DNA from 2 places in the Micromonospora sp. NPDC093244 genome. Region 1 is predicted to be linked to the other one. Evidence: riboswitches for the same ligand, from Rfam matches in the RefSeq annotation. Region 1 holds a riboswitch; the other holds the start of a gene.

Evidence for each region. Region 1 has a riboswitch for cobalamin ahead of AB0N27_RS29075 (ribonucleoside-diphosphate reductase subunit alpha). Riboswitches for the same ligand answer to the same signal wherever they lie in the genome.
Region 2: another riboswitch for cobalamin. It lies ahead of cobN (cobaltochelatase subunit CobN); the one in region 1 lies ahead of AB0N27_RS29075 (ribonucleoside-diphosphate reductase subunit alpha).

Annotation. Positions count from the first base shown of each region.
Region 1 is NZ_JBFBEO010000010.1:65,221-80,002, reverse strand. Features, by position in the region: gene AB0N27_RS29100 (aldo/keto reductase) at 1-371, shown strand, start outside; gene AB0N27_RS29095 (FadR/GntR family transcriptional regulator) at 382-1,104, opposite strand; gene AB0N27_RS29090 (enolase C-terminal domain-like protein) at 1,118-2,512, opposite strand; gene AB0N27_RS29085 (ROK family protein) at 2,660-3,760, opposite strand; gene AB0N27_RS29080 (MFS transporter) at 3,802-5,028, shown strand; cobalamin riboswitch at 5,104-5,320, shown strand; gene AB0N27_RS29075 (ribonucleoside-diphosphate reductase subunit alpha) at 5,511-7,856, shown strand; gene AB0N27_RS29070 (ribonucleotide-diphosphate reductase subunit beta) at 7,910-8,905, shown strand; gene AB0N27_RS29065 (hypothetical protein) at 8,979-9,200, opposite strand; gene AB0N27_RS29060 (TetR/AcrR family transcriptional regulator) at 9,255-9,881, opposite strand; gene AB0N27_RS29055 (nuclear transport factor 2 family protein) at 10,008-10,478, shown strand; gene AB0N27_RS29050 (cellulose binding domain-containing protein) at 10,538-11,269, opposite strand; gene AB0N27_RS29045 (DUF742 domain-containing protein) at 11,327-11,707, opposite strand; gene AB0N27_RS29040 (roadblock/LC7 domain-containing protein) at 11,685-12,134, opposite strand; gene AB0N27_RS29035 (nitrate- and nitrite sensing domain-containing protein) at 12,131-14,044, opposite strand; gene AB0N27_RS29030 (LuxR C-terminal-related transcriptional regulator) at 14,041-14,782, opposite strand, start outside.
Region 2 is NZ_JBFBEO010000001.1:1,652,554-1,667,335, forward strand. Features, by position in the region: gene AB0N27_RS07315 (RNA polymerase sigma factor) at 1-439, opposite strand, end outside; gene AB0N27_RS07320 (hypothetical protein) at 566-901, shown strand; cobalamin riboswitch at 1,187-1,316, shown strand; gene cobN (cobaltochelatase subunit CobN) at 1,603-5,271, shown strand; gene AB0N27_RS07330 (VWA domain-containing protein) at 5,268-7,460, shown strand; gene cobO (cob(I)yrinic acid a,c-diamide adenosyltransferase) at 7,524-8,135, shown strand; gene AB0N27_RS07340 (cobyrinate a,c-diamide synthase) at 8,129-9,487, shown strand; gene cobI (precorrin-2 C(20)-methyltransferase) at 9,484-10,218, shown strand; gene cobM (precorrin-4 C(11)-methyltransferase) at 10,215-11,048, shown strand; gene AB0N27_RS07355 (cobalt-precorrin-5B (C(1))-methyltransferase) at 11,045-12,196, shown strand; gene cbiE (precorrin-6y C5,15-methyltransferase (decarboxylating) subunit CbiE) at 12,184-13,410, shown strand; gene cobJ (precorrin-3B C(17)-methyltransferase) at 13,407-14,782, shown strand, end outside.

The DNA.
Region 1 (14,782 bases):
AGGGCGCGCTTGTCGACCTGCTCCCCGCCGCGCGGGCCCGCCGGGTCGGCGTGGTGATCGCCGGGGTCTACAACTCCGGGCTGCTGGCCCGGGACACCCCGCCGTCCGACGCGGTCTACAACTACCAGCAGGCCCCGCCGGAGGTGATCGAGCAGGCCCGCCGGACAGCGCGGGTGTGCCAGTCGTACGGCGTCACCCTGCCCGAGGCGGCGTTGGCGTTCGTCCGCCGGCATCCGGCAGTGGTCTCGACAGTGGTCGGCATGCGCGATGAGGCGCAGGTGACCGAGACCCTGCGCCGCACGGCCGCCGAGGTGCCCGATCAGCTCTGGACGGCGTTGTACGACGAAGGGCTGCTCGACGTGCGGGCGTGAGGGCGGGCGGTCACGGGCCGGCGGCCTCGCCGTTGGTGTCGGCGTCGTCGGGCAGCTCCTGCAACGACTCCTCCACACCGATCAGGTGGTTGGCCATCCGGGTGCGGGCGCGTTCGGGGTCGCGTGCCACGAGGGCCTTCAGGATCGCCACGTGCTCGTCGTGGGTACGCCGGTCCGCGCCCTCCTCGTGCAGGCTGCGCCAGAGCCGCCCGCGCAGGGTGCGCCCGGCGAACGCCTCGATCAGGCCGACGAGCACCGGATTGTCGGCGTGCACCGCGATGATCCGGTGGAAGGCGATGTCGATTTCCATTATGCGTTCGTGGTCCTGCGGCAACCGGCCGGCGATCCGGGCCGCCTCGTCGAGCAGTTCTCCCGCCTGGGCGAGGGCCTCGTCGGTGATCCTGGTCGCCGCCAACCCTGCGGCCTCGCACTCCAGCAGGCGCCGGACGGTGTGGATGTGCCGCGGGTCGCCCTGACCCTGGAAGTCCACGACGAAGCCCATCGGCGCCAGCAGCTGCGGCGCGTCCAGGTTGGTGATGTAGGTGCCGTCGCCCTGCCGGATGTTGACGATGCCGAGGATCGACAGGGCCGACATCCCCTCGCGCAACGAGCCCCGTGAGACGCCCAGCGACTCGGCGAGGTCCTTCTCGACGGGCAGCCGATCCCCGGGCTTGAACGTCCCTTCGAGGATCATCCGCTTGATGCCGTTCACCACCTCGTCGGTACGGGACACGACGCGACACCCCCTAACGGCCGGCGGGGGTGGCCGTCCCACCCGCGATGACGTACGGCTCCGGAGATGACACGGTAGCCGGGTCCGCCGCCGCCCAGTAGTGGCCGTCGGGGAACCGGTACAGCGCGATCGACTCCTGACGCATCCGGGTGGAGTAGCCGGGCTGCTTGGGCAGGACGTAACCGCTGCCCGAACCGGTGTCCCGTACGACGCACGGGTCGGTGAAGTGCTCGTGCAGGTGGTCGACGAACTCGGTGACCCGGCCGGTGAGATCCCCGGAGACCGCGACGTAGTCGAGCACCGAGACGTGCTGGACCATCTCGCACAGGCCGACGCCTCCCGCGTGCGGGCACACGGGGACGCCGAACTTCGCGGCGAGGAGCAGCACGGCGACGATCTCGTTGACGCTGGCCAGCCGGCCGGTGTCCAGCTGGCAGAAGTCGATGGCGCCGGCCTGGAACAGCTGCTTGAACATCACCCGGTTGTGGCAGTGCTCGCCGGTGGCGACGCCGATGGGCGCGACGGCACGGCGGACGGCCGCGTGGCCGAGGATGTCGTCGGGGCTGGTGGGTTCCTCGATCCACAGTGGTTTGAACCGGGCGAGAGCCGTCACCCAGTCGATGGCCTGACCGACGTCCCACACCTGGTTGGCGTCGATCATGAGGTGGCGGTCCGGGCCGAGGATCTCCCGGGCGATGGTGCACCGGCGGATGTCGTCGTCGAGGTTGGCGCCCACCTTGAGCTTGACGTACCCGTAGCCGGTGTCCACCGCCTCCTGGCACAGCCGGCGCAGCTTGTCGTCGCCGTAGCCGAGCCAGCCGGCCGAGGTGGTGTAGGCGGGGTAGCCGGTGCGGTGCAGCTCGGCGAGGCGGTCGGCCTTGGTGCTCTCCTTGGCGCGCAGGATGGCGAGCGCCTCGTCCCGGGTCAGCGCGTCGGACAGGTAGCGCAGGTCCGCGATGTCGACGAGCTGCTCGGGGGACATGTCGACGAGCAGGCGCCACAGCGGTTTGGCGGCGAGCCGGGCCACCAGATCCCAGGAGGCGTTCAACACGGCGGCGAGGGACAGGTGCACGACGCCCTTCTCCGGGCCGAGCCAGCGCAGCTGCGAGTCGGAGGTGAGCAGGCGGTAGACGGCCCCCATGTCCGCCGCCATCGTCGTCACGTCCAGGCCGACCAGGCGCTGGGCCTGGTGGACCGCCGCGGCGGCGACGATGTCGTTGCCGCGCCCGATGGTGAAGGTCAGCCCGTGACCGGCGAGCGGCGCACCCGTGCTGTCCAGACCGTCGGTGTGCAGGACGACGTACGCCGCCGAGTAGTCACCGTCCTTGTTCATGGCGTCGGAGCCGTCAGCGGTCAGGGAGGTGGGGAAGCGGACGTCTTCGACGGTGACGGCAGTGATCTGCGGCATGCGCTCCTCGCCCGGCTAACGAAAGATCGGATGATGCCTGGGAGTGTACGGACGCCCGATCAGGGCCGTCAACGATGTCGATCAACGCCTGGGCCCAGACATCCGATGTTTCCGGGCTCCCTTCCAGTCGGTGGGAGGGCTCCCCGGTCAGCCCTGGCGCGGGATGAGGCCCGGTACGCCGTACTGCCGGTCGAGGACCTGCATGGCCGCGCCCGCCGCGATCACGTCCGCGCCCAGGCTGGACAGGGCGACGTCGGTGACCAGCCAGTCCGCGCGGGGCACCTGGGTGTGCACGGCCTCCTCGACCGCCGCGAGGTAGGCGCCCTGGTGCCGCAGGAGGTCGGCGCCCGCCAGCACCACGTGGGCGAGGTCGAGGGTCTGGAGCAGGTTGACCACGCCGACGGCCAGGACGCGGGCGGCCCGCGCGATGTCGCCGGCCTCGGCGGCCCGGTTGTGCACGACCTCCAGGCACCCGTGGCGTCCGCACACGCAGCGCGGTCCGTCGAGGTCGACGACCGTGTGGCCGAACTCCCCGGCGTTGGTGTGCGCTCCCCGGTGGGCGGTGCCGCCCAGCCAGAAGCCGCCGCCGATGCCGGACTCGACCATGATGAGGACCGCGTCGCCGAAGGTCCCGCCACGCCGCCACGCCTCGGCCGTGACCCCCGCGGTGACGTCCTTGTCCAGGTGGACCGGCAGGCCCAGGTGCGCCTGCGCGAGCTTGCGCAGCGGTACGTCGTGCCAGTGCCGCAGGCCGTGGGCGTCGCGGACCAGGCCGTTCTCGTGGTCCAGTGGGCCGATCATGCCGATGCCGACGCCTGTGAGCCGGCCTCGCGGCTCCCAGTCCGTGGTGATCGCGTCGATGCCGGCGCGCAGGGCGTGCAGCAGGTGTTCGGGGGTGAAGTCGCGGGGGAGCGGGCTGACCGCCGAGTGGTGCACCCTGCCGGCCAGGTCGACGAGCACCAGCCGCAGCGTGCGCCGGGCGACGTGGGCGCCGATGGCGTACCGGCTGTCGGGGACCAGTTCGTAGACGACTGCGGGCTTGCCGATGCCCGGACGGCGCACGCCAGCGGACCGGATCAGCCCGTCGGCGGTCAGGCGGGCGATGACCTTGGAAACCGCCTGCGGGGTCAGGCCGGTGGCGGTGACGACTGTCGACCGCTCGAACGTCGGCACGGTACGCCCCACCGCCATGACCAGCGCCTGGTTGTAGCCGCGCAGGAACGTCACGTCGGCTGTGGTGCGCGTCATCCCACCACCCTATTACGCAACGCTGTTGCTAAATTTTCCCGGTGGATGGACTGAGCAGAAATCGGCGCCTCGCGGCGGTGGCCGCCCTGGCCCTCGGTGGCGTGGCGGTAGGCCTGACCGAGTTCGTGGCGATGGGCCTGCTGCCCGACATCGCGCGGGGACTTCTCCCGCAGCGGTACGCCCAGTCGCCGTCCGACGCGGTGGCCCGGGCCGGCTGGATGATCACCGCGTACGCGCTCGGCGTGGTCGTGGGCGCTCCGCTGATCGCCGCGCTGAGCGCGCGCCTGCCCCGCAAGAAGCTGGTGCTCGGGCTGCTCGTCCTCTTCGCCGTCGGGACCGTCGCGTCGGCGACCGCCCCGACGTTCGACCTGGTGCTTGTCGCGCGGTTCGTCGCGGCGCTGCCGCACGGCGCGTACTTCGGGGCGGCAGGTCTGCTCGCGGCGGCCCTGCTGGGCCCGGGCAACGAGGCCCGTGGCTTCGCCGCCGTGCTCAGCGGGTTGACAGTGAGCAACGTGGTGGGCGTACCCCTGATCACCCGGCTCGGGCAGGAGGCCGGCTGGCGTACCGCGTACCTGGTCATCGCGGGGGTGTTCGTGCTCACGCTGCTGGCGGTCCTGGCGGTCGTCCCGGAGGTCGCCGCGGCGGTGGACAGCTCGCCGGCCGCCGAGCTGCGGGCCCTGCGGACCCGGCAGGTGTGGCTCGTCGCGGCCACCGGGGCTGTCGGGTTCGCCGGCTTCTTCGCGGTCAACACGTACATCGCCCCGGTCACCACCGACGTCGCCGGCCTCGCCGCCGCGACGGTGCCGTGGGCGCTCGTCGCGGTGGGCCTGGGCATGACCGTCGGCAACGCGCTGGGCGGCTGGCTCGCGGACCGGGACCTGCGCCGCAGCATGATCGTCGGCTTCGTCTCGATGATCGTGAGCATCACCGTCTTCGGCCTCGTCGCGTCGAACCCCGTCGGCCTGTTCGTGGGGGCGTTCCTGGTCGGCGCGACGAGCCTCTACCTCGGGCCGGTCCTGCAGGCGCGCCTCATCACCGTCGCCCCGGGAGCCCAGCTCATGGGCGCGGCCATGAACCAGTCGGCGATGAACATCGCGAACAGTCTCGGCGCGGCCCTGGGCAGTGTCGCCATCGCCGCCGGGTTCGGCTACCTCGCACCGGCCTGGGTCGGCGTGCTCCTGGCCGTGCTCGGGTTGGGCCTGGCCGGTGTCAGCGTCACCGTCGAGCGCCGCTCGCGTACCCCCGAGCCGATCGCCGTCGCCAGCTGAACGCCTGCCGTGACGGCAGTCACCGACACGCCCGACACCGAGATGTGGGGTGTGACAACCACGGCGTCCCTATATATGGTGTCGAGCGCAGCTGGTTCGGCCGCTCATCCAGAGTGGTCGAGGCAAGAGGGAACCCGGTGGGAATCCGGGACTGTCCCGCAGCGGTGAGTGGGAACGACAGCCGTCATCAGCACTGGGCCACCAAACGCCTGGGAAGCGACGGCCGGTAGGAGACCGGCGAGACCGGTCGTGCCCGCGAGTCCGAAGACCTGCCAGCGCGCCGTACGCCCCACCCGGGCGAACGGCGGTCCGAGGCCGCGTGGGACGGCCGACGCCACAGGACCCGCGCCGTGCCGGCGTGGCGTCCGCCGGTGTCTGTCTCCTCGTGTCCGGACCATCAGGTCTCGAACTCCGAGGAGCGAGTGGTGACAGTCACCGAGGTAGTCCCGACCGCCAGCGACACGGCGCCGCGCCGCACGCAGATGCGGGTCCGCAAGCGCGATGGCAACACCGAACCGGTGGACGTCAACAGGATCGTCCGGGCCGTCGAGCGGTGGTCCGACGACCTCACCGACGTCGACCCGCTGCGGGTCGCGACCCGCACGATCAGCGGCCTGTACGACGGCGCGACGACAGCCGAACTGGACCGGCTCTCCATCCAGACCGCCGCCGAGATGATCGGCGAGGAGCCGCAGTACTCGCGCCTGGCCGCCCGACTGCTGGCCGGGTACGTCGACAAGGAGGTCCGCCGGCAGGGAGTCATCTCGTTCAGCGCGGCCATCCGCACCTGTCACGCCGAGGGCCTGATCGGCGACGACACCGCCGCGTTCGTGGCCGCGCACGCCGCGACGCTCGACGACGCCGTCGACCCGGACGGCGACCGCCGCTTCGAGTACTTCGGCCTGCGCACGGTGTACGACAGGTACCTGCTGCGCCACCCGAGCACCCGGCTGGTGCTGGAGACCCCGCAGTACTGGCTGCTGCGGGTGGCCTGCGGCCTGTCCACCACCCCCGACGAGGCGGTCGGCTTCTACCGGCTGATGTCCAGCCTGGCCTACCTGCCCAGCTCGCCGACGCTGTTCAACTCCGGCACCCGGCACACCCAGATGTCCTCCTGCTACCTGGTCGACTCCCCGCGCGACGAGCTGGACTCGATCTACCAGCGGTACGCCCAGGTCGCCAACCTGTCCAAGTTCGCCGGCGGCATCGGCATCGCGTACTCCCGGGTCCGGTCCCGGGGCGCGTTGATCCGCGGCACCAACGGGCAGTCCAACGGGATCGTGCCGTGGCTGCGCACCCTCGACGCGAGCGTCGCCGCTGTCAACCAGGGTGGCCGGCGCAAGGGCGCGGCCTGCGTCTACCTGGAGCCGTGGCACCCGGACATCGAGGAGTTCCTGCACCTGCGGGACAACACAGGCGAGGACGCCAGGCGCACCCACAACCTGAACCTGGCCAACTGGATCCCGGACGAGTTCATGCGCCGGGTCGAGGCCGACGGGATGTGGTCGCTGTTCGACCCGCACGAGGTGCCCGAGCTGCCCGACCTGTGGGGGGAGCGGTTCGACGTCGCGTACCGGGCCGCCGAGGCGCAGGGCCGCTACGTGCGGCAGGTGCCGGCGCGGGAGCTGTACGCGACGATGATGCGTACCCTCGCCCAGACCGGCAACGGGTGGATGACCTTCAAGGACGCCGCGAACCGGCTGTGCAACCAGACCGCCGACGACGGCAACGTGGTGCACCTGTCCAACCTGTGCACCGAGATCATCGAGGTGTCCAGCGACGCCGAGACCGCCGTGTGCAACCTCGGCTCGGTCAACCTCGCCGCCCACCTCGCCGACGGTGACCTCGACTGGGAGCGGCTGCGCGCCACGGTACGCACCGCCGTGACCTTCCTCGACCGGGTCATCGACATCAACTACTACCCGACAGCGCAGGCGGCGGCGAGCAACCCGCGCTGGCGCCCCGTCGGGCTCGGACTGATGGGTCTTCAGGACGTGTTCTTCGCCCTGCGGCTGCCGTTCGACTCCGCGGCCGCCCGGGAACTGTCCACCCGGATCAGCGAGGAGCTGTACCTGACCGCGCTGGAAACCTCCGCCGACCTGGCCCGCCGCTTCGGCGCGCACCCGGCGTACGCCCAGACCCGCGCCGCGCGCGGCCAGTTGCAGCCCGACCTGTGGGGCGTCGAGGGTACGCAGACCGCGCGCTGGGCCGCGCTGCGCGAGCGGGTCGAGGCGTACGGGCTGCGCAACTCGCTGCTGGTGGCGGTCGCCCCGACGGCGACCATCGCGTCGATCGCCGGCTGCTACGAGTGCATCGAGCCGCAGGTGTCCAACCTGTTCAAGCGCGAAACCCTGTCGGGCGAGTTCCTCCAGGTCAACACCGCCCTGGTCCGCGAGCTGAAGGCCCGTGGCCTGTGGACCGAACCGATCCGCTCGGCGATCAAGCGCGCCGAGGGCTCGGTGCAGGACATCGCGGAGCTGCCGGCCGGCGTCCGGGAGCTGTTCCGCACCGCCTGGGAGCTGCCGCAGCGGGCCTTGATCGACCTGGCCGCCGCCCGGGCCCCGTTCATCGACCAGTCGCAGTCGCTGAACCTGTTCCTGGCCTCGCCGACCATCGGCAAGCTCTCCTCGATGTACCTGTACGCCTGGAAGGCCGGCCTGAAGACCACGTACTACCTGCGATCGCGCCCGGCCACGAGGATCCAGCAGGCGACAGTGGCCGTCGTCGCGCCCGCCGCGTCCGTGGCTGTCGGCTCTGTCGGCCCTGTCGACGCCGAGGCGCTGGCCTGCTCGCTGGAGAACCCCGAGTCGTGCGAGGCCTGCCAGTGACCGCCGCCGACGCCACCACCGACCCCGGCACCACCGACACGAGGACCACGCACATGCTGCTCGACCCCGGGATGGATCTCACCCTGCGCCCGATGCGCTACCCGCACTTCTTCGACAGGTTCCGCGACGCCATCCGCAACACCTGGACCGTCGAGGAGGTCGACCTGCACGCCGACCTCGCCGACCTGGACAGGCTCTCACCTGCCGAGCGGCACCTGGTGAGCCGTCTGGTGGCGTTCTTCGCCACCGGCGACACGATCGTCGCCAACAACCTGGTGCTCAACCTCTATCAGCACGTCAACAGCCCCGAGGGTCGGCTCTACCTGTCCCGGCAACTGTTCGAGGAGGCGGTGCACGTCCAGTTCTACCTGAACCTGCTCGACACGTACGTGCCCGACGAGACCGAGCGGTTCGCGGCCTTCTCGGCCATCGAGAACATCCCCTCCATCCGCCGCAAGGCCGAGTTCTGCTTCCGGTGGATCGACTCCCTGCACGATCTGCGCGAGCTGCGGACCCGTGCGGACCGGCGGACGTTCCTGCTCAACCTGATCTGCTTCGCCGCCTGCATCGAGGGGCTGTTCTTCTACGGCGCGTTCGCGTACGTCTACTTCCTGCGCTCCCGGGGCCTGCTGCACGGGCTGGCCTCGGGCACCAACTGGGTGTTCCGCGACGAGTCCATGCACATGGCCTTCGCGTTCGACGTCGTCGACACCGTACGCGCCGAGGAACCCGACCTGTTCGACGACGACCTCGCCGACCAGGTCCGCGAGATGCTCACCGAGGCCGTCGAGTGCGAGGTCCAGTTCGCCGAGGACCTGGTCGGCCAGGGCGTACCCGGCCTGACGCTCACCGACATGCGGGAGTACCTCCAGCACGTCGCCGACCGCCGCCTCGCCCAGCTCGGCATCGACGCGCACTACGGCTCGGCCAACCCGTTCGCCTTCATGGAGTTGCAGGACGTTCAGGAACTGTCGAACTTCTTCGAGCGGCGGGTGTCCGCGTACCAGGTGGGGGTGACCGGCGCGGTGGCCTTCGACGACGACTTCTGAGGGGCGGCGCAGGGGCGGGGAGCGGTTGTGGCGGTGCGATAACGTCTGGCCGCACGGGATCCGTGGACGTCGATCATCGGGCGTCCGCAGCCCTCCCCGCGCCTGCGGGCCGCGTGCACGCGTGTCTGGGGCTCGGCATCGGCGTCGGCTGGCTCGTCAGGAACGCCTTCCCGCCCCACTCCACGGGCGACACCGTGGTGTTCACGGTGGTCAGAATTTGCTGGCGGTCGGTCTCGTCGCCGCTCTGCTTGTCGCCTTCCGGCACGTGCGACAGGTCCGCGACGAGGTCGCCCACTAGGGTTCCGGTCAACCGGACGGACCTGGTGCCGCGATCGGGCTCAGCCGGCGGTCATTCCCGCACGGGCGGGCGGGCACCTGGCTCTTCCGCCCGCTGGGCCTGGAGCACGCGAAGCGAGTCGAGTGCCACGGCGGTGAGTACGCCGCGGCCGACACCGGCGCGGCCCAGCAACTCCATCCCTCGCGTGACTGCCACGAAGTAGACGGCCAACGATTGCACATTCGCGTCCTGCGGAATGTCCCCGTACTCCCGCGCATGGTCCAGGCACTGGGCATAGACCCCGGCGAGCTGTTCGATACCGGCCTTCGTGGCCGTCGAGAGCGGGTCCTCCGCACCTGTCGATTCGACAAGCGCACGGGTGGTGAGCGAGACCCGCCGATCACTGCTACTGAACTCGATCGCCATCCGGAGCAGGTGACCCCTGATTCGTTCCAGTGGCGAGGCGTCGTCGTGGCCGAGTGCCTCCGAGACGGCGCGCGTCGCCTCCTCCCGGTCCTCCGAGAGTGCCCGGAGAAACAATTCCCGCTTCCCGCCGAACGCGTTGTACAAGCTCTGCTTCCCCAGGCCGGTTGCCCGCACCAGGTCATCAAGTGTCGCAGCGGCGAGGCCGTGCACGGCGAACACCTCACTGGCGCTGCTGACGACATCACTCTCGCGGAACTTGCGGGGACGAGGCACGTGGGCGAGCTTACATTATTGACCATACGGTCAAAAACTTGTTAGCGTGTGGCGAGCGCGCATCAGTGGGACCGCGTCGGAGTTTCCTGTAGCAACACCGAGCACCGAGCACCGAGGAGAGTGGCAGTGCAGACCAACGAAGAGGTTGTTCGCGAGGCGTACCGGCTGGCGGAGGGAAGCGTCCTCGACGGACCTGGCTTTCGCGCCCTGTTCACCGAGGACGGAACGTTCAACGACGTGCCCAATTCGCTGACGTTCCGCGGGGACGAGATTCCGCAGGCACTCACGGGCTTCGCCAGCATTTTCCCCGACATCCACCGGGAGCTGATCGAGATGCGTGCGCTCGGTGATGTTGTCGCGGTCGAACTACGAATTCAGGCAACACATCTCGGTGCGTTCCCGACTCCGGTCGGCGACATCCGTCCGACCGGTAACCGTATCGACATGCCGGCGGCGGACCTCTGGTATCTCCGGGATGGAAAAATCGAGAGGTTCAACTGTTACAACGCGACGAACGTGATGCTCGCCCAAATCGGTGCCGGCCCCGACTTCACATCGGCGGTCGAGGCCGCCAAGGCAGCCGCCACAGGGGCGTAGCTGCTCGGCGGATGCCGCAAGCCGAGCTGCCGGTAGAGAACGTCAGGTGGCGAACGCGCTCAGTCCGGCATGCCGGCGCACGCCGTCCCGTCGATGGTGCAGGCCGTGGGGGAGGCGCCGACCGTGGCGCCGTTCACCCGGAACGTCACACGCACCGACGCGCCGGCGGGGACCTGCCCGGCGCTGCCGTCGGGCACGAACGTCCACACCGCACCGTCCTGCACGGCCCGCGCGCCCTCGACCTGACTGACCCGCAGTGACTCGCGGGGCAGGGTGACGGCGAGCGTCCACTGCGGCACCGGCACCCGGCCGGGATTGCTGATCGTCACGCTGGCGCCGTAACTGAGCAGCGCGGTGTCCGCGATGGCGAACTCCGCGCCCAGGGCGGCGGGCGTCGGCGCCGTCGTTCCGGCCGACGGCGTCGGCCCGCCGGTGGGCGGGCCTGCGGAGGGCGGCGCGGCCGGGCTGCCCGACGGCGACGCGGGCGCGGTGGTGGCCGCCGGGATGGCGTGCGCCCGGGGCGTACCTGCCGAGGGCGTCCCGACCTGGTCGACCGACGGCGGCGGGTTGAGGGTCACCGGCGCCAGCTTCTCCGGCGTACGCAGCACCACGACAACGGACACCGTCGTCGCGACCAGCACCCCGATCGCCGAGACCAACGCGACCCAGGTGGCCCGCGAGACGTCGCTCCGACCGGTGAGCACCCGCCGTGTGGCCGAGGCGACCGCCACGACCCGGTCCAGCAGAACGATCGCCACGGTACGACGTGGCTGCGGCGGTGGTGCCGGCACTGCCTTTCTCCCCCTCACATCGTCACCGGGCGCGCGGCCCGCGGTCCGTCCGGTCGCTCACAGAGCGCGGAGCCCGACGAGTATCGACTCGAGCAGCTCCGCGGACGGCAGCTCCGACAGCGTCGGCGGTTCGTGCGTCTCGATCAGGCCGGCCGCGAGCAGGTCACCGAGGAGCACCCGGACGGTGCCCAACGGCAGGTCCAGTTCGGCGCCGACCTCGGCAACCGACACTGGATGGTGACACAACTCCACGATCCTCGCCTGTTCGGGGAAGAGCGGTGTCCGCGGGGTGGCCGCCCGCCTGGCGACGACAAGCGAGATGAGGTCGAACTGGCCGCGCTCGGGCGCCGTACGCCCACCGGTCATGGTGTAAGGCCGCGCCACCGGCCCGGCGTCGTCGTCGTACCACGCCTCGTCAGCGGAGTCGTTGGTGAACACCAGCGTCCCCGCTCCGTACCGAGGAGGCCGGTTCCAGGCTGACCGGCAGGTGCCGTTCGGCCTGCCCGACGAAGAGCGCCACCTCGTACGCCATGTCGCCGACCTCGGCGTCGTCCCCGGCGATCCGCACCGTCAGGATGGTCCCGTTGCGGATGGTGGCGACGAACAGGAACGCCCGCGACATCTGCACCACGATCTGACGCAGCCCACCCGCGTCGCAGGTGCGGGTGGCGGCCAGTCCCAGCGCCAGCAGGCCGGCGACGACGCCGGAGATCTGCTCGGCCAGCTTCGCGCCCACGTGGCGGGAACCGCCCAGGGGTAGACCGTCCGGGGAGAGCACCACGGCGAACTCCGCGCCGTGGACCCGGTCGACCAGCCGGTCCAGGGCACCGGTCAGGCTGTCCCCGGTCGCCACTGCGTGCGTCATCGATGTCTCCTTGTTGCTCTCGCGACCGGCAACTCGACGGTGTCGGGGCCGGCGCTGCCGGGGTTGGGCCCGATCGGCCCGGGTTGACGGATCCGCATCGGCAGGTCCCCGTCCATGTCCAACCCGCCGCGCGGGTGCCCGGCGCCGGGATGCCGCGGCACCGGCCCGTCGTCGGTGGCGCTGACCGTGACCAGACCGTTGGGCAGGAGGACCACCGCTGCCGTACCGCCGCGCTGGCTGCGCCGCAGCGACACGTGCGCGCCGCAGCGGGCGGCCAGCACGGCGGCCGTGTACAGGCCCGCCGGACCGGTGGGTGGGTCGCCCGACGGCGGGTTGCCGAGCAGGTGGTTCGCGCCGGCCAGCGCGTCCGCGTCGAGGCCTGGCCCGTCGTCGACCACCAGGACGGCGCAGCCCTGCGGCCACTGCTCACCGGCGACCCGGACCGTGGTGTCCTGCGGCGACTGGGACAGGGCGTTCTCGACCAGTTCGGCGAGCAGGTGCACGACGTCGGTGACGGCCGGGCCGGAGAGGGACCACGGCCAGTGCGGCGCGATGAGGACCCGGTGGTAGTCGGCCACCTCGGCGACCGCGCCCCGCGCGACGTCGAGCAGCGGCACCGGCCGCCGCCAGCGACGGGCCGGCGTCGCGCCGGCCAGGGCGATCACCGTCTCCACGTTGCGGCGGACCCGGGTGGTGAGATGGTCGAGCTGGAACAGTTCGTCGGTCTCCTCGGCGGACCGTTCCCGCCGCTGCAGGGTGTCCAGCAGGTTGAGCTGGTCACGCAGCAGCGCCTGGTTGCGGCGGGTCAACCGCAGCACCAGTTCCCGGGCAGCCGCACCGTCGCGGGCCGGCGCCTCGGGGGCCGGCGCGTGGTCGATCGGCGCCGGAGGTGGCGCCGCCGCGTCGGCGGGGGAGCGGGCCAGCCCTTCGGTCAGTCGCCGCAGCAGGCCGGCCCAGCTCAGCAGGATCGCGAGTACCGCGATGAGCCCGAGGCCCAGCACCGCGCCGGTACGGGCGACGAGCACCGCCGCACCAGGCGTGGCCCGCTCCACACTGCCCCGGGCCGACGCGGTCACCAGCTCGTGCAGGGCGACGAGGACGCCGTCGGCCGTCTCCCGCCAGCCCGCCCTGGTGATCCCGTCCACGACGGTGGCGGTGTCCGTCCGCGACAGCCCCTCCTCCAGGGCTAGCAGGTCGGTGAAGGGCGGCCCGACCGCCAGCCGCTGCTGCTGCGCCGGCAGAGCAGCGACCGCCTCGCCGAGCGCGTACCGCTGGTTGTTCACAAGCGCGACAAGTCCACGTCGCTCGTCGCGGTCGAACCGGGCGCCGGCCAACGCGGCGCTGACAAGCGTGTCCTCGCGGGCGAGCAGTTCACGGGCCCGCGCCAGCGCGATCACCGTACGGGTGTCGGCGGCCAGGTCGCTCTCGTACGCGCCCCACTCCGGGCCGTACACGGCGAATGCGGCGTCGACGAGCTGGTCGTACCCGTCGACGGCCCCGGAGCGGTCGAGCCGGCCGGCGTCCACCTGGGAACGCATGGTGCCCAGGCTGGTCAGTCGCCGGATGAGCTGGTCGGCCCGATCCCGTACGGCGCCTGCGGTGAGCAGTCGAAGGTCGTTGCCCTCGGCGAAGGCGCGAACCTCGGCCGCCGCCCGGTCGGTCCCCCCACGTGCCGCCGCCAGCGCGGGATCCGCAGACCCGGGCGCGGCGATCGTCTCGACGGTCAACCGGCGCTCGGTCTGCAGACCCAGGACCAGCCGGTCGATGGGCTGGCCCAGCGTCTCGGCGAGTGCCCGGACCCGCAGCAGGTCGACCGCGTCCTGACCGGTCAGGTAGGCCGCGTACGACCACAGCGTGAGCAGCACGGCCGCCAGCGCGACGAGTCTGGCCCGGATCCCTGGTCGGGTCATCGGGTCGACCGCCGTGGCCACGGCTGTCCGGCGGTGGTGCTGGCCCGGTCGGCGACGACGGTCCGCAGCAGCGCGAGCAGTTCGGCGCGGTTGGCGCAGTTGAGCCTGCTGCGCATCCGGGCCACGTGGTGCTCGACGGTCTTGGCCGAGATGAAGAGCCGGTCGCCGATCTCCCGGTAGGTCAGCCCGGCCAGGACCAGCTCGGCCACCTCGTACTCGCGGTCGCTGAGCCCCGGCTGGGTGGGGCCTGCGATGGCGTCGGCGACCTGCGCGGCGTCCTCGCCGGTAGCCGGCCGCTGCCCGCCGTCGACGCCGGCCGGGCGGGCCTGCAACGCCCGCGCGCATTCGAGCAGCGTGGTCATGGCCCTGCGGTCGGCGGTACGGATCGCGGCCTGCCCGGCCAGCCGGGCGCCGTCCCACCACAGGCCTGTGTCGTGCAGCCCGCGGGCGGCGGCCTCCACCCGCACCGGGTCGACCGCGCCCCGCAGCACCTCCACCCAGCTCTCCGCCGCCGCGGCGACGACCGCGGCGTACCGGCTGTGGCCGGCGGCGGCGAGCAGCGCGGCGACCCGGTCGTCGGCGACCGCCGGCTCGTCGGCCAGGATCGCCGCGTGCAGGCCGCTCCAGTGCAGCGGGACGCTCCACAGTGGTGGATCGCCCAGCCTGTTGAGCAGGGATCGGCCCTCGCGCAGGTACGGCTCCAGGCGGGCCAGGTCGCCGAGGCGGGCGCCCGCGATG
Region 2 (14,782 bases), on a different contig from region 1:
GGCAGACGATCACCTCGCGGTCGCGTACCGGAAGTTGGCGCAGCGCCCGCACGAGCGCCGCGCGCCGTTCCCCGGCGAGGACCGCGCCGACCGCCCCGTCCTCGGCGGCCTCCGACGCCGGGCTGGCGGCCGCCGCGCGCAGGAAGAGCCCCTCCCGACGGCTGCGCGTACGGTGCAGGTTGCGCGTCTCGTTGGCGACGATCGCCAGGAGCCAGGACCGGAAGGACGACTCACCGCGATAGCGGGCGAGTTTGCGGTACGCCTTCACGAACGCCTCCTGGACGATGTCCTCGGAGTCCGATCCCGCACCGAGCAGCACCGCCGTCCGGTACGCGGACGCGGTGTGCCGGGTGACCAGGAGGTCGTACGCCTCCAGGTCACCTGTTCGGGCGCGGGTGACGAGAACGTGGTCGTCCAGGGGAGCCTCCGGTTCGATCACCCTCATGACACCGCACGGGGGCTGCGGGTTCCACCCAGCGCGGGTCAGCTTGCTCCCATCCGACGTGCAGGGTGTTGCCAGGAATCGGTGCTGCACTGAGGGGAGCGTCGAGGAAAGGGGTGGGCCATGGGCTGGTTCAGTAGGCGGGCACGGGGTGCCGAGGCGACCCCCACGAAGCTGGACCGGGAGGCGACCCGCGACGACCTCGCCGCGCTGGAGGCGTTCGTCACCAGCCGGCGGGGGGTGGAGTTCTACCTGGAGCCGGAGACCACCGCCACCGACACGACAGTGGTGGCGATCGCCCACGACGGGGAGTGGATCCGCCGCCGCACCGGCACGCCACGGGCGGCGGGCGCCATTGCCCGAAAGCACGCGGTGCCGCTGTACGAGGCGGGGCGTACCGGCTACCCCGAGCGGATGCGGGTGTGGAGCCGGGCCCACCCGGAGCGCCACGCCCGCTGAGACTCCGCCGCCAAGAAGCCCAGCACCGCCGGCCAGCGCGGCGGGGGCCGGAGTGCCCTGCCCCTCCTTTGCTCTGCTTACCGATAAGCGGCAGTAACGCTCCCTTTCTGGTGCGTATGGGTAAGCAGAGCAAAGGATGTCGGGCATTGATCCGGGGTATCGAGGTCGGATGATCCGCTGTCGCGGCGACAGCTGAAGCTCGGTGACGCACACCCGCTCGGCCGGCCGGAGCGGCGTTGACCCGCAGCGCAGGGGTGTGGCAGCATTCGCAGCCTGACGGCAGTGAAGGAAGTCGGTGCGAATCCGACGCGGTCCCGCCACTGTCACCGGGGAGCGATCCCCCCTCGTGAGTCACGGCCGTGTGTCTGCGGTTGGAAGGCCGGGGGAGAGCGTCGATCCGGAAGCCAGGATACTTCGGCCGTCGGATGTACCCCAGGGCGTGGACACCCGAGGAGGACCCGATGACGCAGGGCGTCTCTGTCACCGACGAACACCGTCGTGACCCGAGCGGCGACCGATTCGCCGCACCCGTAGCCGCGCACCCTCCCGCCGTTCGTCGCTGAGTTCCGTACCGCGTCGCCCGTCGTCGCCGGCCCCGCGCCAGTGAGCCGGTCGGGTCGCGGTACCCGCCGAACGCTGCGCCCATCCCACGTCGACAGCCGCCTCCGCGAGCCTGTGGACGTTACTGTCCGGAGCCTGCCGTGCGCACTCTGCTACTCTCCACAGCCGACACCGATCTGCTGGCCGCCCGCGCCAGCGACGCCGACTACCGCCTCGCCAACCCCGCACGGGTCGCGGCCGACGAGGTGCCCGCCCTGCTCGACGGGGTCGACCTGGCCGTCGTACGCCTGCTCGGAGGCCGACAGGCGTGGCCCGACGGGCTCGCCGCGGTGCTCGCCAGCGGACTGCCCACTGTCGTGCTCGGCGGTGAGGCGGCGCCCGACGCGGAGCTGATGGCCCTGTCCACGGTGCCGTCCGGAGTGGCCACCCAGGCCCTGGCGTATCTCGTCGAGGGCGGGCCGGACAACCTGGCGCAGCTCGCCCGGTTCCTCGGCGACACGGTCCTGTTCACGGGCGAGGGCTTCGCCCCACCGGTACGCACACCGGCGTACGGCGTGCACGGCGCGCACCTGGCCGACCCGTACCTGCCGACAGTGGGGATCGTCTTCTACCGGGCACACGCCCTGGCCGGCAACACCGGATTCGTCGACGTGCTCGCCGACGCGGTACGCGACGCCGGCGGCAATCCGCTGCCGATCTACTGCGGCTCGCTGCGCGGGCTGAGCGCCGGCACCGAACCGCTCGGGCTGTTCACCCGCTGCGACGCGCTGCTCGTCACCGTCCTCGCCGCAGGTGGCGCGGTCGCCGCCGACGCCTCCGGCGGCGGGGCCGAGGACGCCTGGGACGTGGGAGCCCTCGCCGCCCTGGACGTGCCGGTCATCCAGGCGCTCTGCCTCACCAGCACCCGTGAGCAGTGGGCCGGCAGCGACACCGGAATGTCCCCGTTGGACGCCGCGATGCAGGTGGCCATCCCCGAGTTCGACGGCCGGATCGTCACCGTGCCGTTCTCGTTCAAGCAGATCGACGCCGACGGCCTCTCCGTCTACGCCGCCGATCCCGAACGGGCCGCCCGGGTCGCCGGGATCGCGGTGCGCCACGCCCGCCTGCGGTACGTGCCCAACGGCGACAAGCGGATCGCCGTGGTGCTCAGCTCGTACCCCACCAAGCACTCCCGGGTCGGCAACGCCGTCGGACTGGACACCCCCGTCTCGGCGGTACGGCTGCTCGGCGCGCTCGCCGAGGCCGGCTACCACCTGGGCGACGCGCCGGTGCCCGACGACGGCGACGCGCTGATCCACGCGCTGATCGCCGCGGGCGGGCACGACGTGGAGTGGCTCACCCCCGAACAGTTGGCCGCCGCCCAGGCCCGGATGCCGGGGCGGACGTACCGGCGGTGGTTCGAGGCGGTGCCGGCCGAGCTGCGCGATCGGATGCGGGAGCACTGGGGGGAGCCGCCCGGCGAGCTGTACACCGACGGCGGCGACATCGTGCTCGCCGGGCTGCGCTTCGGCAACGTGGTGCTGCTCATCCAGCCGCCACGCGGCTTCGGGGAGAACCCGATCGCCATCTACCACGATCCGGACCTGCCGCCGAGCCACCACTACCTGGCCGCGTACCGCTGGCTGGCCGCGCCGGTCGCGGACGGCGGCTTCGGCGCGGACGCCGTGGTGCACCTGGGCAAACACGGCACCCTGGAGTGGCTGCCCGGCAAGGGCCTCGGCCTGGCCGCCGACTGCGCACCCGACGCGGTCCTCGGCGACCTGCCGCTGGTGTACCCGTTCATCGTCAACGACCCCGGCGAGGGCACCCAGGCCAAGCGCCGGGCGCACGCAGTGGTCGTCGACCACCTGGTGCCGCCGATGGCCCGCGCCGAGACGTACGGCGACCTGGCCAAGCTGGAGCAACTGCTCGACGAGTACGCGACGGTGCAGGCACTCGACCCGGCGAAGGTGCCCACCGTTCGGGCGCAGATCTGGGACCTCGTACGCGCCGCCGAACTGCACCACGACCTGCACGCCGAGGCGATGCCGGACGCGGACGACTTCGACGACTTCGTGCTGCACCTCGACGGGTACCTGTGCGAGGTCAAGGACGTGCAGATCCGCGACGGGCTGCACATCCTCGCCGCCGCGCCGACCGGGGAGCCCCGGGTCAACCTGGTCCTCGCGGTGCTGCGCGCCCCGCAGATCTGGGGCGGCGCCCACGCCCTGCCCGGTCTGCGGCAGGCACTCTCCGCCGCGTACGGACTCGACGAGCAGGAACTACTCGCGGCACCGGGAGAACGACTGGCCGTGCCCACGGCGCTCACCGACGCGGTGGACGGGCCGGCCGGCACCGCCGCCGACGCCGTCGACCTGATCGAGGCCCTCGCCCGGCGGCTGGTCGTCGGCATGGAGACCCTGCACTGGGACGTGGACGCCGCCGACGCCGTGGTCGTCGAGGTGACCGGCCAACCGATCCCGGACGCGGTCGCGGTGCTGCGCTTCGCCGCCACCGAACTGGTGCCCCGACTCGCGCGGACCACCGACGAGCTGACGAACACCCTCGGCGCGCTCGACGGCCGGTTCGTGCCGCCCGGACCTTCCGGCTCACCCACCCGGGGCCTGGTCAACGTGCTGCCCACCGGCCGCAACTTCTACTCCGTCGACCCCAAGGCGATCCCCAGCCGCAACGCCTGGGACGTCGGGGTGGCCCTGGCCGACTCGCTGCTCGCCCGGCACCTCGCCGACACCGGGGCGTACCCCCGCTCGGTGGGGTTGACCGTGTGGGGCACCAGCGCGATGCGCACCCAGGGCGACGACATCGCCGAGGTGCTCGCGCTGCTGGGCTGCCGACCGGTCTGGGACGAGCGGTCTCGGCGGGTCACCGGCGTCGAGGTGGTGCCGACCGCCGAGCTGGGCCGACCCCGCGTCGACGTGACAGTGCGCATCTCCGGGTTCTTCCGCGACGCGTTCCCGCACGTCGTGGCCCTGCTCGACGACGCCGTCCGACGGGTCGCCGCCCTCGACGAGCCGGACGCGGACAACTACCTGCGCGCCCACGTCAACGCCGACCTCGCCGAACACGGCGACGAGCGGCGGGCCACCGCCCGGATCTTCGGCTCCAAACCCGGCGCGTACGGCGCCGGTCTGCTGCCCCTGATCGACGCCCGGACCTGGCGTGACGACGCCGACCTGGCCGAGGTCTACGCGGTCTGGGGCGGCTACGCGTACGGCCGGGGCCTGGACGGGCGGGAGGCGCGCGCCGACATGGAACGCTCGTTCGCCCGGATCGCGGTGGCCGTGAAGAACCAGGACACCCGCGAGCACGACATCGTCGACTCCGACGACTACTTCCAGTACCACGGCGGGATGGTGGCGATGGTCCGCCACCTCACCGGCACCGCCCCGCAGGCGTACGTGGGTGACTCGGCGATGCCGCACGACGTGCGGACCCGCACGTTGGGTGAGGAGACCCGGCGGGTGTTCCGGGCCCGGGTGGTCAACCCGAAGTGGATCGCCGCGATGCGCCGGCACGGCTACAAGGGGGCGTTCGAGCTGACCGCCACAGTGGACTACCTGTTCGGCTACGACGCCACAGCCGGCGTCGTGGACGACTGGATGTACGAGCACCTGGCCGCCGCGTACCTGTTCGACGAGACGACCCGGGAGTTCCTGGAGCGGTCCAACCCGTGGGCGCTGCGCGGCATCACCGAGCGGCTGCTGGAGGCCGCGGACCGGGGGCTGTGGGCCGAACCCGACCCGTCCACCCTGGACCGGCTCCGCGACACGTACCTGGCCAGCGAGGGTGACCTGGAGGACCGGGCATGACGTACCCGTTCAGTGCCGTGCTCGGCATGGCCGACATGCGGTTGGCGCTGCTGCTCAACGCGGTCTCCCCGGCGATCGGTGGGGTCCTCGTGCGTGGCGAGAAGGGCACCGCCAAGTCGACGGCCGTGCGCGCCCTCGCCGCGCTGCTGCCCCCGGTCCGCCGGGTCGCCGGCTGCCGGTTCGGCTGTGACCCGGCCGAGCCCGACCCGGCCTGCCCGGACGGTCCGCACCCGGTCGACGTGGCCGCCGAGACCCGGCCGGCCTGCCTGGTCGAGCTGCCGGTCGGCGCCGCCGAGGACCGGGTGGTCGGGTCGCTGGATCTGGAGCGGGCGATCGGCGAGGGGGTACGCGCCTTCGAGCCGGGCCTGCTCGCCGCCGCCCACCGGGGCGTGCTCTACGTCGACGAGGTCAACCTGCTGCACGACCATCTCGTCGACCTGCTGCTGGACGCGGCGGCGATGGGCCGCAGCCACGTCGAACGCGAAGGCGTCTCGGTCAGCCACGCGGCCCGGTTCCTGCTGGTGGGCACCATGAACCCGGAGGAGGGGGAGTTGCGCCCGCAGCTGCTCGACCGGTTCGGGCTCACCGTCGAGGTGGGGGCGAGCCGGGACCCGGCGGTCCGGGTCGAGGTAGTCCGCCGCCGGCTCGCGGCCGACGCCGACCCGGCCGGGTTCGCCGCCCGCTGGGCCGACGCCGACGCCGACGTCGCCCGGCAGGTGGCCGCCGCCCGTCGCCGGCTCCCCGGGGTACGACTGCCGGACGCCGCGCTGCGGCAGATCGCCGAGGTGTGCGCGGCGTTCGACGTGGACGGGATGCGCGCCGACATCGTCACGGCCCGCACGGCCCTGGCGCACGCCGCCTGGCTCGGCCGGGACCGGGTCACCATCGACGACGTACGGGTGGCCGCCCGGCTGGCGCTGCCGCACCGCCGCCGCCGCGACCCGTTCGACACGCCGGGGCTTGACGAGGAGCGCCTCGACGAGGCGTTGTGGCAGGCCCAGGACGCCCACCCCGACGACCCGGACGACGGCCCCGACGGCGGTGGCCCGGCTGACGGTGGCCCGGCTGACGGTGGTCCGGATGGCGGTGGCCCGGATGGCGGGAGCGGTCTGGGCGGCGCTGGTCCCGAGGGCGGCTCCGGGACCGAGCGCGACGCACACACCAGCCGCGACGGGGTCGGGAGCGGCGCACCCACCGGCCGAGACGGGTCCGGGCACCCGACGGCCGACGGCCCGGACGGTCTCGACGACGCCGGGTCGCCGCAGGGCGGCTCGGGCGGGCAGGTCCCGGACGCCGAGGCCGGCGGCCAGGAGGCCAGCGTCGGCGGAGAGGACGACTCGACGCGCCGGCCGGGTAACGGCGGCGACGGGCAGCCGGTTGCCGTACCCCGGGGTGGGTTGCGGGCGCGGCCGCTCACCGCGCCCGGCGTGGGCGACGGGGTGCCCGGCCGGCGGTCGCGGGCCCGCACCGGGCGGGGTCGCACCACCGGCGCGCGGGTGCCGGCGGGTCGGGTCGGGGCGCTGCACCTCGCGGCGACGGTCCGGGCGGCCGCCCCGCACCAGGCCGCCCGGGGGCGGCTCGCCGGGCCGCTGCGGTTGCGCGGCGACGACGTCCGCGAGGCGGTGCGCGAGGGTCGCGAGGGCAACCTGGTGCTCTTCGTGGTGGATGCCAGCGGTTCGATGGGCGCCCGTCAACGGATGGCGACGGTGAAGGACGCGGTGCTGGCCCTGCTCACCGACGCCTACCAGCGGCGGGACAAAGTCGCGGTGGTCGCCTTCCGGGGCGCCGACGCGCGGACGCTGCTGCCGGCCACCTCGTCGGTGCTTGCCGCGTCGACCCGGCTGGCCGAGCTGCCGACCGGTGGGCGTACGCCCCTGGCCGAGGGGCTGCTCGCCGCGGCCGACCTGCTGCGGGTGGAGCGCCTGCGCGACCCGAAGAGGCGACCCCTGGTCCTGATTGTCACCGATGGCCGGGCCACAGCCGGCACCCGCCCTCTCGACCGCGCGGCGGCGGCGGCGCAGGTCCTGGCGGCAACGGGAGCGCCCTGCGTCGTCGTCGACTGCGAGTCCGGACCGGTCCGCCTGAACCTGGCGCGTCGCCTGGCAACCCAGCTCAACGCCCCCCACCACCCCCTAGCCGCCCTAACCCACCCTGTCGCCCGCGATCTTGCATTTCCTGTCGCGGCATAACAGACGAAGTGCACATATGACAGACCGAAACTGCAAGATCGCGGGACGAGGGGGACAGCGCTGATGCCGCAGGGACAGCCGAGTCACGTGCCCGCCGACGGGTTGACCACCCGGCAGCGGCGGCACCGGCCACTGCTGATCGTCCACACCGGACAGATGAAGGGCAAGTCGACGGCCGCCTTCGGGTTGGCCCTGCGGGCGTGGACGGCCGGACTGCCGGTCGGGGTGTTCCAGTTCGTCAAGAGCGCCAAATGGCGGGTGGGGGAGGAGAACGCCTTCCGCGCGCTCGGCGAGGTGCACGAGCGTACCGGCCAGGGCGCCCCGGTCACCTGGCACAAGATGGGCGAGGGCTGGTCCTGGATCCAGCGCGGCGGCGACGCCGACCACGCCGCCGACGCCCTGGAGGGCTGGCGGCAGATCCAGCGCGACCTGGCCGCCGAGCGCTATGGGCTGTACGTGCTCGACGAGTTCACCTACCCGATGAAATGGGGCTGGGTGGACGTCGACGAGGTGGTCGCCACCCTCACCGACCGGCCCGGCTTCCAACACGTCGTGATCACCGGCCGGGACGCCGACCCGCGCCTGGTCGCCGCCGCCGACCTGGTCGCCGAGCTGACCAAGGTCAAGCACCCGATGGACGCCGGCCAGAAGGGCCAGAAGGGCATCGAATGGTGAGCGCCGAGCCGTGGCCGCTGCCCCGGGTGGTGGTCGCCGCGCCGGCCAGTGGGCACGGCAAGACGACAGTCGCCACCGGGCTGCTCGCCGCGCTGCGCCGCCGGGGCCTCACGGTCAGCCCGCACAAGGTCGGCCCGGACTACATCGACCCGGGCTACCACGCCCTCGCCGCCGGCCGCCCCGGACGCAACCTCGACCCGTTCCTGGTCGGCGCACAGCGCATCGCGCCGCTGCTGCGGCACGGCGCGAGCGTCCCCACACCCGCCGACGTCGCCGTCGTCGAGGGCGTCATGGGCCTGCACGACGGCGCGGTCGGCCGCCGCGACTTCGCCTCCACCGCCCACGTCGCCCGGCTCATCGACGCGCCGGTGCTGCTGGTCCTCGACACCACCGCGCAGGGCCGCTCGGCCGCCGCGCTGACCCTCGGCATGGCCGCCTTCGACCCGGCGGTGCGGATCGGCGGGGTCATCCTCAACCGGGTCGGCTCGCCCCGGCACGAGACGCTGCTGCGCGACGCCCTCGCCGAGGTGGGCGTACCGGTGCTCGGGGCGGTCACCCGCGCCGCCGAGGTCGCCGCCCCGGCCCGGCACCTCGGGCTGGTCCCGGTCGCCGAGCGGGCACCCGAGTCCCTGGCGATCGTCACCGCCCTGGCCGAACTGGTCGAGGCCACCGTGGACCTCGACGCGGTGCTCGACCTGGCCCGCAGCGCGGCACCGCTGACCGCCCCGGCCTGGGATCCGGTGGCCGCCGTCGGCGGGCCGGCCGGCGTCGAGCGCCCACGGGTCGCGCTCGCCGGTGGTCCGGCCTTCACCTTCTCGTACGCGGAGACCGCCGAACTGCTCACCGCCGCCGGTGCGGACATGGTCACCGTCGACCCGCTGCGTGACCCGGCGCTGCCCGCCGGCACCCGCGCGGTGGTGATCGGCGGCGGGTTCCCCGAGGCGTACGCCCAGGCGCTGGCCGGCAACGCCACGCTCCGCGCCGAGTTGGCCGACTTCGACGGACCGATCGTCGCCGAGTGCGCCGGGCTGCTCTATCTCGGGCGGTCCCTGGACGGCGTACCGATGTGCGGCAGGTTGGACCTGACCGCCCGGATGACAGGCCGCCTCACCCTCGGCTACCGCGAGGCCGTGGCGGTGGCCGACTCCCCGGTGGCCCGCGCCGGTCAGCCGGTACGCGGCCACGAGTTCCACCGCACCACCACCGACCCGGGGCACGGGGACCGGCCGGCGTGGCGGTGGGACGACGCGCGGCACGGCTTCGTCACCGGCCGGGTCCACGCGTCGTACCTGCACACCCACTGGGCCGGCCATCCCGACGCGGCCCGCCGCCTGGTCGAGGCGTGCCGATGACCGCCACGCTGACCGGGGTCGGGGTCGGGCCGGGCGACCCCGAACTGCTCACCGTCAGGGCGGTGCGGATCCTGCGCGAGGCCGACGCGGTGTTCGTACCCGTGATGGCGGACCGACCGGACGCCGGGCGGGCCGAGGCGACAGTGCGGGAGTACGTGGCGTCGGACCGGCTGCGCCGGCTTCCGTTCGCCCTGGACGACAGGGGTGGGGTGACCGCCCGACGGGCGGCCGCCTGGGACGCCGCCGCCCGCGCGGTGGTCGAGACGATCGACGCGGGCGCGCGGTCGGTGGCCTTCGCCACCATCGGCGACCCGAACGTGTACTCCACCTTCGGCTACCTGGCGCAGAGCGTCCGGGCGGTACGCCCGACGGTGAAGGTGGCGACCGTGCCGGGGGTGACCGCCATGCAGGAGCTGGCATCGCGCAGCGGCGTCCCGCTCTGCGAGGGACGCGAACCGCTCACCCTGCTGCCGGCCACCGCCGGTCTGGCGCTGTTCGCCGACGCCCTCGCGGGGCCGGGCACCGTGGTCACCTACAAGGGCTGGCGGCGTCACAGCGAACTGCTCGCCGAGCTACGCCGGCAGGGCCGCCTCGACGACGCGGTGCTCGGCCGTGGCCTCGGCCTGCCCGGCGAACACGTCGGACCTGTCGACGACACCGACCACGACCTGCCGTACCTGTCGACGCTGCTGGTCCCCGCCCGCCGCGACAACCGAGGAGGAAAGCTGTGACCAGCGACGGCACTGTGTGGTTCGTCGGGGCCGGCCCCGGCGCGGCGGACCTGCTGACCCTGCGGGCCGCCCGGGTGATCGCCGAGGCCGACATCGTCATCTGGGCGGCTAGCCTGGTGCACGCCGACGTCCTGGCCCACGCCCGCCCCGACGCGGAGGTCGTCGACTCGTCGCAGCTGCCCATCGAGGGGGTGCTGCCGCTCTACCGGCGGGCCGCCGAGCAGGGGCTGACGGTGGCGCGGATCCACTCCGGCGACCCGGCGCTCTGGGGTGCCGTGCAGGAACAGCTGGACCTGTGCCGGGCGCTTGGCCTGGCCGTCGAGATCGTGCCCGGGGTGTCGTCGTTCACGGCCGTCGCGGCGATCGTCGGTCGGGAGCTGACGGTCCCCGAGGTCGCCCAGTCGGTGATCCTCACCCGGCTCGAAGGTGGCCGGACCCCCATGCCGCCCGGCGAGCGGGTCCGGGACTTCGCCCGGCACGGCACCACCATGGCGCTGTTCCTCTCCGCCGCCCGGTCCGGTCAGGTGCAGGCCGAGCTGCTGGCCGGCGGCTACCCGGCGGACACCCCGGCCGTGGTGGCGTACCAGGCGACCTGGCCGGACGAGCTGGTGGTGCGCTGCACCGTCGGCACCCTGGAGGCGACGGTGAAACAGCACAGGCTGTGGAAGCACACACTCTTCCTGGTCGGGCCGGCCCTGGCCGCCGAGGGCACCCGCTCGCACCTGTACCACCCCGGGCACTTCCACACCTTCCGCAGGGCCGAGCCAGCCGCCCGCGCCGAGCTGCGCCGACAGGCCGGCTCCCGCGCCGGAGGAACAGGCACACAGTGACGTACGCCGAGCCGCCGCTGCGCGAGCCGGACCTGCCGCGTACCGCGAAGGTCCGGCCCACCGCGCTGCGTACCGGCTGGACCACGGGCGCCTGCGCGACGGCGGCGGCGAAGGCCGCGGTCACCGCGCTTGTCACCGGCGAGGTGCAGCCGGAGGTGGAGATCGGGCTGCCCGCCGGGCGGCGGGTGCGCTTCCCTGTCGAACGCTGCGAGGTGACCGGCACCCCACCGGTGCGCGCCGAGGCGGTGGTCGTCAAGGACGCCGGCGACGACCCGGACGTCACCCACGGTGCCGAGCTGACCGCCACGGTGGACTGGACCGACGTGCCCGGGCTGCGGCTGGCCGGCGGCGCCGGCGTCGGCACGGTCACCAAGCCCGGTCTCGGGCTCACCGTCGGCGGTCCGGCGATCAACGACACCCCTCGCCGAATGATCGGCGAGGCGGTGGCCGAGGTGGTCGACCTGGGCGAGGTAGGCGTCCGCGTGGTGATCAGCGTGCCGCGGGGCGAGATCATGGCCCGTAAGACGACAAACCGGCGGCTCGGCATCCTGGGCGGCATCTCGATCCTCGGCACGACGGGGATCGTGCGGCCCTTCTCCACCGCGTCCTGGCGGGCCAGCGTGGTGCAGGCGGTGCACGTGATGGCCGCCCAGGGCGAGCGGACGGTGGTGCTGTGCACCGGTGGGCGTACCGAGCGGGCCGCCCGCGCGCTGCTGCCGGAGCTGCCCGAGGTGTGCTTCGTCGAGGTCGGCGACTTCACCGGAGCAGCGGTGAGCGCCGCCGTGGGTGACGACATGACCGCTGTGGTCTTCGTCGGCATGGCCGGCAAACTGGCCAAACTCGCGGCGGGAATCCTGATGACCCACTACACGCGCTCCACCGTGGACCTCTCCCTGCTCGGCGCGGTGACCGCCGAGGCCGGCGGTGACCCGGAGCTGGTCGCGGCCGTGACCGGGGCGAACACCGGGCGGCACGCGTACGAGCTGTGGGAGGCCGCCGGGCTGCTCGCTCCGGCGGGGGATCTGCTCTGCCACCGGGTCCGTCAGGTGCTGCGGCGCTTCGCCGGGCCGACGGTCACCGTCGACGTGGCGATGGTCGACTTCGCGGGCTCGCAGGTGGTGGCCTCGTCCGGCCGGTGGCCCCGGTGACCCCGGCGGCAGGCGTGACGGTGGTAGGTCTGGACGCCGCCGGCGCCCCGCCACACCCCGCGCTCGCGCCGGTGCTGGCCGCCGCCGGGCTGGTCGTCGGGGCCGCCCGGCACCTGGCCTCGGTGCCCGTACCGGCCGGCGCGGACACCGTCGCCCTCGGGCCGCTCACCCCCGCCGTGCGGCGGTTGACCGGGGCTGTCGCCGCAGGGGTGCCGGCCGTCGTGCTGGCCAGCGGGGATCCCGGCCTGTTCGGCATCGTCAGGCGGCTGCGCGCGGCCGGGCTGCCGCTGCGGGTGGTGCCCGCGGTGTCCAGTGTGGCCGCCGCGTTCGCCCGCGCCGGGCTGCCCTGGGACGGCGCCGTCGTGGTCACCGCGCACGGGCGTGACCCCCGAGCCGCGGTGAACGCCTGCCGGGCGCTGCCGCTTGTCGCCGTGCTCACCGCGCCCGGCGCCGGTGCGGCCGAGCTGGGCGCCGGCCTGCTCGGCTGGTGCCGCCGCCTGCTCGTCGCCGAGCACCTGGGCACCGACGCCGAACGGGTCCGCGAGGTGACGCCCGAGCAGGCGGCTGCCGAGACCTGGTCCGACCCGCACGTGCTGCTCAGCATCGCCGACGCGGCCGACGTCGGCGCGATGCGGTCGGACAACCAGCCCGCCGCCGCCCCCACCCACGGGTGGGCGCTGCCGGAGACCAGGTACGCCCACCGCGACTCGATGATCACCAAGTCGGAGGTGCGCGCCCTCGTCGTCGCCCGGTTGCGTCCCCGCCTCGGCCGGCTGATCTGGGACGTCGGCGCGGGCAGCGGCTCGGTGGGCATCGAGTGCGCGTCGCTCGGCGCGGCCGTGCTCGCCGTCGAACGGGACACCGACTCCGCCGCGACGATCCGGGCCAACGCCGCCGCGCACGCCGTCGACGTCCGACTGGTCATCGGGCGGGCACCGGAGGCGTTGGCCGGGTTGCCCGAGCCGGACGCGGTCTTCGTCGGCGGTGGCGGGGCCGGCGTCCTCGCCGCCGTGGCATCCCGCCGACCGGACCGGGTGGTGGCCACCCTGGCCGCCCTGGACCGGGTCGGGCCGGCCGTGGGCCTGCTGCGCGCCGCCGGCTACACGGTCGACGGCTGCCAGCTCTCCGCCGCCCGCCTCGCCGACCTGCCCGGCGGGTCCATCCGCCTCGCGGCCACCAACCCGGTGGTCGTCCTCACCGGGGAGCGCCAGTGACCGACCAGAACCCGCCGGCCCGCATCGGCTTGGTGGCGGCCACCGCCGCCGGCCGGCGGCACGCCGACACCGTCACCGCCGCCTGGCCGCACGCCCGCCTCATCGAGGGGGAGAGCGTCGCCGACGCGCTGCGCGGCGCCTGGGCGGAGTGCGACGCCGTGATCGCGTTCCTGGCCACCGGCGCGGTGGTACGGATCCTCGCGCCGCTTCTCGACGACAAGCGCACCGACCCGGCGGTGGTGGTCGTCGACGAGGCGGCCCGGCACGCGGTGGCCCTGCTCGGCGGGCACGCCGGCGGCGGCAACGCTCTCGCCGAGGCCGTCGGCGCCCTGCTGGACGCCCGACCGGTGATCACCACGGCCACCGACGCGGTCGGCCTGCCGGGACTGGACACCCTCGGCTGGCCGGTGCGGGGCGCCGTCGCCGTGGTGTCCCGGGCCATCCTGGACGGTGAGCCGGTCCGGCTGGTCGCCGACGCCGACTGGCCGCTGCCCGCCCTGCCCCCGAACGTGCGCGTCACCGACGAGGACACGACTGACGGCGGACATCGGCTGCTGGTCACCGACCGGGTGGTGCCGCTCGATGGGCGGACCGCAGTGCTGCGGCCCCCGTCGCTTGTCGCCGGGGTGGGCGCGAGTCGGGGCGTACCGGCCGCCGAGGTGGCCGAGCTGCTGCACCGGGTGCTGGTCGAGGCCGGCCTCGACCCGGCGAGCCTGCGCTGCCTGGCCAGCGCCGACGTCAAGGCCGACGAGGCGGGCATCCGCGACACCGCCGACGCGCTCGGCGTACCCCTGGTGACCTGGCCGGCGACGCGGCTGGCGGCGGTGGACGTGCCGCACCCCAGCGAGGTGGTCCGCGCGGCGGTCGGCACGCCGAGCGTGGCGGAGGCCGCCGCGCTGCTCGGCCCACACGGCCGGCCCGACGACGCCACGCTGCTGGTCGGCAAGACCGCGTCGACGATGGCGACCGTGGCCGTGGCGCGGCACGCGCCGCGCGGCCGGCTCGCCGTGGTGGGGCTCGGGCCGGGAGCGGCCGACCTGCGCACCCCGCGCGCGGTCGTCGAGCTGCGACGCGCCGCCGTGGTGGTCGGCCTGGACCAGTACCTCGACCAGGTCCGCGACGTGCTCCGCCCCGGCATCCGGGTGCTGTCCAGCGGGCTGGGCGCGGAGGAGGAGCGGGCCCGCGCCGCCGTCGCCGAGGCCGCCGCCGGCCGGGCGGTCGCGCTGATCGGATCCGGCGACGCCGGGGTGTACGCGATGGCCAGCCCCGCCCTGGAGTACGCCGACGAGCGCATCGACGTGGTGGGCGTGCCCGGGGTGACGGCAGCCCTCGCGGCCGGCGCGTTGCTCGGCGCCCCCCTCGGCCACGACCA